2 regions of the Paraburkholderia caffeinilytica genome follow, and region 2 is predicted to be linked to the other one. Evidence: riboswitches for the same ligand, from Rfam matches in the RefSeq annotation. Region 2 holds a riboswitch; the other holds the start of a gene.
The links. Region 2 has a riboswitch for thiamine pyrophosphate ahead of thiC (phosphomethylpyrimidine synthase ThiC). Riboswitches for the same ligand answer to the same signal wherever they lie in the genome.
Positions count from the first base shown of each region.

Region 1 (3,404 bases), 980 kb from region 2:
GCCGTCCTTGATTAGCTGTGCTGCCGCCTCGATCAGACCGACCGGGTCGGGCTGCAACGTGTAGTCGTCGCCGATCAGTTCGAGCTTGATCCACTCGGTTTCGAAGATTTCACGCGCCATGTGCGCGGTCGTCACCGCCTCGCCGACGGTCAGGCAACCGGCCGTGTTCGGCAGCAGCGGCACGCCGTGGCGCTTGAGCAGATCGAAGAAGCCGGCTTCGGCGCCGCCTTCGTTCATCTGCCGGCGCAGCGCGACGGTCACCATGCCGGGCCGCGCCGCATCGATCGAATCGGACAGCGATTGCAGCGACGGATAGCGCGAGGTGCCGAGCAGCACGCGGCTCGCGAAAGTCTGGCCGTAGAGCGTGAGCGCGTCGGCGGTTTGAGTGGAAGTCATTTGCATAATTCTGGTCTCCGGCAAGGCGTGGCGCGGACTTAACCGCCGGCCACGGGTTGCACGACATCGAGCTTGTCGCCCGGCTGCAGCGCGCGCGCCGCATGCTGGGCACGCGCGACGAAATCGCCGTTCAGCGCGACCGCGAACGGCGGACGCGCGCCGAACGCGGCGAGCGCATCGGCGACAGTCGCGCCTTCGGGCAACGACAACGGCTTCTGATTGATGTGAATGTCCATGGTGTTCGAATACGGTTCAATCGATGGCGGGAACGGCACGGCGCGCGCTGGTTTGCCCGCGGCTATTTCGCCGCGGGCGCGCCACGCTCATGCCGGTTCCCGCGTGGAATCCAGTTGGAACAGTTCGCTCCAGCGCGCCGCGCTTTGCCAGTCGGCAAAAGCGTCGGCATCGCCGATGCGGCCGTCGAGCAGTGCCGCGGCGAAGCGCACGGCTTCGTCGGCGACTTCGGGCACGATCATGTAGCCGTGCCGGTACAGGCCGTTCACGCGCAGCGTCTGCGCGCCATCCCACAGCAAGGCCGGACGGTGGTCCGGCAAAGTCGGGCGGCACTGCGAATTCAGTTCGAGGATGCGCGCCTCGCCGAAGCCGGGATGCACGGAAAACGCCGCGCTCAGCAGTTCGAGCGCCGAGCGCACGCTGACCGGCGACATGTCCTCGCCTTCCACTTCGGTCGCGCCGATCACGTAGAGATCGTCCTGCTTCGGCGCGATATACAGCGGGTAGCGCGGATGCAGCAGGCGCACCGGTCGCGTCAGCTTGATACCCGGTGCATGCACGCGCGCGACTTCGCCGCGGATGCCGCGCAGCGTAGGCAGCACGGACTTCGCGCCCAGCCCCCTGCAGTCGATCGTGACGCGAGCGGGCGGCAACGCATGATCGTCGACCGGCGTGTTCCAGTGCGTTTCGACGCCGCGCTGGGCGAGGCCCGCGGCGAGCGCGGCCAGCACCTGCCGGTTATCCAGCTGGCCTTCGCGCGGCAGCAGCCAGCCCTGGTTGAAGCGCCCCGCCAACGCGGGCTCGGCGGCGCCGACCTGGGCGCCCGCCAGTTTGAGAAAGCCGCCGTCGAGCAATTCGGCAGGCGCGTTCGAGCGCACCCGGCGCTCGAACAGCGGCGCTTCAGTGCGGTCGGCGTGATGCCATACGACCAGCGTGCCGTTGCGCTGGAAGAACACCGGTTCGGGCAATTCGGCCAGCACGCGCGGCCAGGTGTCGAGCGAACTCGCGCCAAGACGCGTGATCAGCAGTTCAGCACTGGCGGCTTCGGCCAGCGGCGCCAGCATGGCAGCGGCGACCCAGGCCGCGGCTTGCGAGCCCGTAGCATCGCCACGCTCATAGAGCGCCACGCGATGCCCTTCACCGGCAAGACGCCACGCGACAAGGCGCCCGCACAGCCCACCGCCGAGCACGGCGAAATCGGGTTGAGCAGAACGATTCATCGCGCGCACTCCGAGTCACGACGGCAAGCAAGGCCAAAGCAGCACGGCGCGCCGACATAACCGACGAAAGCGTGGCGAAGAACGAAACACATGTCTGAAGAATAGGCGGTCATCGAATCCTTTCCGTACGGCCAAAAAACGCACGTACCCAGGACGAAACCGGCGGGTGAGGCCGGCCGGGCAATACGCGCGTCCAATGACGGACGCCGCCCGGCGGGGAATGGAAGACTGGCTGCTTCCGGAAACTTCCCGCGCCGGTATTACCCGGATCGGGTGCAAAGGGTCTCTCTCAGCCTCGCCGCCGCTGCATGAAAATCACGCAGCCTGTGGGCAAAGCACCCCTGTTTCGTCGAAGGTCATTAGACCATAAAAGGCGCGGCGCCCGCAAACCAGCGGCCGGCGCCATCACATGCCGTTGATCCGTCACCATCTTTCGTTTCATCAATACGGCCGGATGCAGCGCTCTGGCACAATGCCAGGACCGGATGCCGCTGTCGCGCGGGCGGCATGCTTGACCGCCCGCGCGACAGCGGCATCGAGGCGCGACCTGTGGGCCGAAATTAATTTTCACTTAAGGGCTTCGCGCCAGAATTGGGCGCTCACCCGGACGTGCGTTCGTCGAGCACGACGCCCGGGGCACGCACCGCAAACCCGCCGTGGGACCGGCCCGACATGGGCCAGTCCAGATGGGCCAGCTCTTCACCAGGATGCTCATGACACCGAATACCGCTTCCAGCCCCGCGCTGCCGCCGGACGAAAAAGTCTCCGCCTGGAGTCTGATCAAACCTTACTGGGTTTCTGAAGAACGAAAAACGGCGTGGGGCCTGCTCATCGCGATCATCGTGATGAATCTGCTCATCGTGTGGATCAACGTGCGCCTGAACCGCTGGAGCGCCGACTTCTACAACGCGCTGCAAACCAAGAACGTGCACGATTTCCCACACCTGCTGATGGTGTTTTCGGGGCTCGCGTTCGGCTTCATCATCCTTGCGGTGTACGGCCGCTATCTACGGCAGATGCTCGGCTTCCGCTGGCGCCAGTGGCTGACCACGCGTTATCTCAACGAATGGCTGCACGACAGCGCCTTCTATCGGATCGAACGCGACCGGCTCGCCGACAATCCCGACCAGCGGATCAGCGACGACCTGCAATCGCTCGCCACCAGCACGCTCTCGTTGACCCTCGATCTGCTGTCCACCATCGTCACGCTGGTCTCGTTCATGACGATCCTGTGGTCGCTGGCCGGTGCACTGACCGTCACGCTCGGCGGCATGCCGGTGCAGATTCCAGGCTACATGGTGTGGGCCGCGGCGCTGTACGCGGTAGTCGGCTCAGTGATCATCCAGAAGGTTGGCCATCCGCTCGTGTCGATCAATTACCAGGCGCAGAAAGTCGAGGCGGATTTCCGTTTCGGCCTGATCCGTTTGCGTGAAAACGCCGAGCAGATCGCCTTCTACAACGGCATGGAGACTGAGAAGAAGAACACGCGCTCACTGTTTGGCCGCATCCGCGACAACTGGTGGCAGGTGATGAAGTACACCAAGCGGCTCACCT
Region 1 is NZ_CP031467.1:1,752,211-1,755,614, forward strand. It holds gene DSC91_RS23995 (thiazole synthase) at 1-396, opposite strand, end outside; gene thiS (sulfur carrier protein ThiS) at 435-632, opposite strand; gene DSC91_RS24005 (FAD-dependent oxidoreductase) at 720-1,850, opposite strand; TPP riboswitch at 2,080-2,203, opposite strand; gene DSC91_RS24010 (ABC transporter ATP-binding protein/permease) at 2,564-3,404, shown strand, end outside.
Region 1: it holds a riboswitch for thiamine pyrophosphate, as region 2 does, so the genes downstream of both, DSC91_RS24005 (FAD-dependent oxidoreductase) here and thiC (phosphomethylpyrimidine synthase ThiC) in region 2, are expected to answer to the same signal.

Region 2 (3,404 bases):
GTCAACGGTCCCAGCGTGTAGAACGGTGCTTCGTCGCACCATTCCAGTTGCAGGTCCATGTTCTCCTTGATCAACTGCATCGGCACGTGGCCGGGGCCTTCGATCATCGTCTGCACGTCGTGCTTCCACGCGATCTGCGTGAGTTCGCCGAGCGTCTTCAGTTCGCCGAGCTGCGCTTCGTCGTTCGCATCGTAGATCGAGCCGGGACGCAGACCGTCGCCGAGCGAGAAGGCGACGTCATACGCCTTCATGATTTCGCAGATGTCTTCGAAGTGCTCGTACAGGAAGCTTTCCTTGTGATGCGCGAGGCACCACTTCGCCATGATCGAGCCGCCGCGCGAGACGATACCGGTCATGCGCTTCGCTGTCAGCGGCACGTATTGCAGACGCACGCCGGCGTGAATCGTGAAGTAGTCGACGCCTTGCTCGGCCTGTTCGATCAGCGTGTCGCGGAAGATTTCCCACGTCAGGTCTTCGGCCTTGCCGTTGACCTTTTCCAAAGCCTGATAGATCGGCACCGTGCCGATCGGCACCGGCGAATTGCGGATGATCCACTCGCGCGTTTCGTGAATGTGCTTGCCGGTGGACAGATCCATCACCGTGTCGCCGCCCCAGCGGATCGCCCAGGTCATCTTGTCGACTTCTTCGCCGATCGACGAGGTTACCGCCGAGTTGCCGATGTTCGCATTCACCTTCACGAGGAAGTTACGGCCGATGATCATCGGCTCGCTTTCCGGATGGTTGATGTTGTTCGGGATGATCGCGCGGCCGCGCGCCACTTCTTCGCGCACGAATTCCGCGGTGATTTCCTTCAGGCCATCGGGACCGAATGCACTCGCGCCGAACGCCTGGCCCGGATGCTGGCGGCCCATCATCGCGGCGAGCTTTTCGCCGTTCGGGCCGCTCGTCTTCAGGCTTTCCAGATACGCGGCGCGTTGCTGGTTCTCGCGAATCGCGATGTATTCCATTTCCGGCGTGATGATGCCGCGACGTGCGTAGTGCATCTGCGAGACGTTCTTGCCGGCGATGGCGCGGCGCGGCGTGCGGTGCAGGCCTTTGAAGCGCAGATCGGCGGTCGCGGTGTCGGCGGCGCGTTCGCGGCTGAAGTCGCTCGACAGGCCCGTCAGCGCTTCGGTGTCGCCGCGCTCCTCGATCCAGGCTTGACGCAGCGCGGGCAGACCGGCGCGGATGTCGATTTTGGCTTCCGGATCGGAGTAGGGGCCCGACGTGTCGTAGACATAGACCGGCGGATTCTTCTCGCCGCCGAAGCTGTCCGGCGTATCCGCCTGGGAAATTTCACGCATCGGCACGCGGATATCGGGGCGCGAGCCGGTCACGTAGACCTTGCGTGAATTCGGCAGCGGCGCGACGGCGGCGGCATCGACGTGGGCGTCGGCGGAAAGGAACTTCGGGTTGGCGTTCATGCGTATCTCCATGCAAAGCTATGTGGGGCCGCTAAGCAGGAGACGAGACGGAAGTTGTCGGATTCGCGAGAGATGAAACGGTAGACCAGGTGCGAAATCCGTACGCTTCCCTGCGCTGGCATTATCCAGATCAGGTTCAAAGGGTATTTCTCACCCACGCAACACGGACCTCCAACCTCCGTGCCACGCAGGACCCCCGCGTTAGCAGCGCACACGATACACCGCCCGGGCGTTGCTTGGCAACCCGTCTTGAAAAAGTCAGATGTCGGAGATAACGCCGGTCAGCCACGCACTATTCTTATTGTGATAGGGCTGCCGGGAATGATGCGGCGCAGCGTTTTGCGTCGCGAATGGGCTTGCGAATGTGGCTGCGAGTGCCGCTGCGAATGTGCCTGCGAGTGTGCGTGGTTTACAGCGTGAAATCGTCGGCGGCTTCCGGCTGGAACAGGATCTTGTCGAGCTTCAGCACCTTCTCCGTGCCGCTCGGCGGCGTGAAGCGGATGCGTTCACCGCGTTTGGCGCCCAGCAGCGCAAGACCCAACGGCGAAAACACGTTCAGGCGGCCCTGCGCGAAGTCCGCATCGGGCGGATAGACAACTGTCCAGGTCATCTGCTCGCCGCTGGTTTCGTCGACCAGCGTGGCTTGCGAATTCATCGTGACAATGTTCGCTGGGATGTTGCGCGATTCGACGATCACGGCGCGTGCGAGAACGTCGTCGAGCATGTCTTGCAATTTGGCGTCGGCACCCGGCGCGGCCGCATGCTTTTCAAGGCGGGCGACGTCGAGTTCGGTGAGGTAACAGGTTTTCGTCTTTTTCATGACGGGTTCTCCAATTCGATCTGCTTGTAAGGGGACAGCGTGCGGATGAGATCGGCCCGGAGCCCGACGACGCGGCCCCGGCAATGGAGGGAAGCTGCGTTAGATCGGGCGCCGGGCGGCGAGAAGCGGGAGCGTTCGGGACGGCTGGCCGGCGTGAAGCGTCGCGACGTCCGCGCGCGCGCAACCGGTTGCGCGGCGGGGGCGCAAACGGGTGAGGGCTCGGGAGAACGGAACGCGCATCGGGATAGTGGGCAGAGTGCGAAAAGTATGGGGCGAGCGCCGGAACGAAAGCTCGATCGACGCAACTGAAAGGTGAATGTTAGCACGAGCCGGGCGTCTCTTTATTTGCGGCCTGCAGGTGCCGTGGATACGCGCCGCGGCATGCCTGTATCGCGCGTTGTCGTTCAAGGCCGGCGCGGCGCTGCCGTTAATCCGCCTGTAGGGGCGGCCGTTGCCCATTCGAGCGGTTAGCGGTGGGCGGCGCGTCAATGGCGCGATGCGGTTTGAGACGGCTTAAGGAGAGGTGCTGATGAAAACGGGAACAGGGCGGTTTCGGGCGCTCAGCGCGGTAGCGGCGATGGCAACGCTGGTTGCGGCACCAATGCCGGCGGTGGCCGCGAGTGGTGGAACGATCAGTTTCTCGGGCGCGATCGTGGCGCCGCAACTGGCGATTTCGGCGGCGCCGGCCCCGGCTCAGACCGGCGCGCGCGTCGATGCGACCGGCGGGCAGCTTGCGCAGACGGGTTCGGCGGTCACGCTGACCTTTAGCGCTCCGCCGGGCGTGGCGACGGGCGCCGATGTCGCGCTTCAGGTGAGCAATGGCACGACGAATGGCACGGCGGCGCGTGACACGCTGGCTGAGCGGTTTGTCGATAGCGGTGGACGTGTGTTTCGCGCCGCCAGCGATGGGCACTACCGGGTTGGCCGCGATGGCGGGGTGTTGTCGCTTGCACCGAAGCATGCCGCGCCGGATACCCGCGTGACGGTTGTCGTGAGTTACGATTGAGGCACCCTCCGCGGGGCGCTGCGGGGCAGTTCGCCCGCAAGCATGGAGACGCATCGCGCCCCGCGGGCATCAACAGCATGAAACGGTCGGGACCGTAGGCGGACATCCCAAACCAAAATAAAAATTCGAATCGGCTGTCATAAGCGGTCTCGTG
Region 2 is NZ_CP031467.1:771,206-774,609, reverse strand. It holds gene thiC (phosphomethylpyrimidine synthase ThiC) at 1-1,424, opposite strand, end outside; TPP riboswitch at 1,514-1,632, opposite strand; gene DSC91_RS19395 (GreA/GreB family elongation factor) at 1,834-2,244, opposite strand; gene DSC91_RS38540 (hypothetical protein) at 2,561-2,686, shown strand; gene DSC91_RS19390 (hypothetical protein) at 2,774-3,250, shown strand.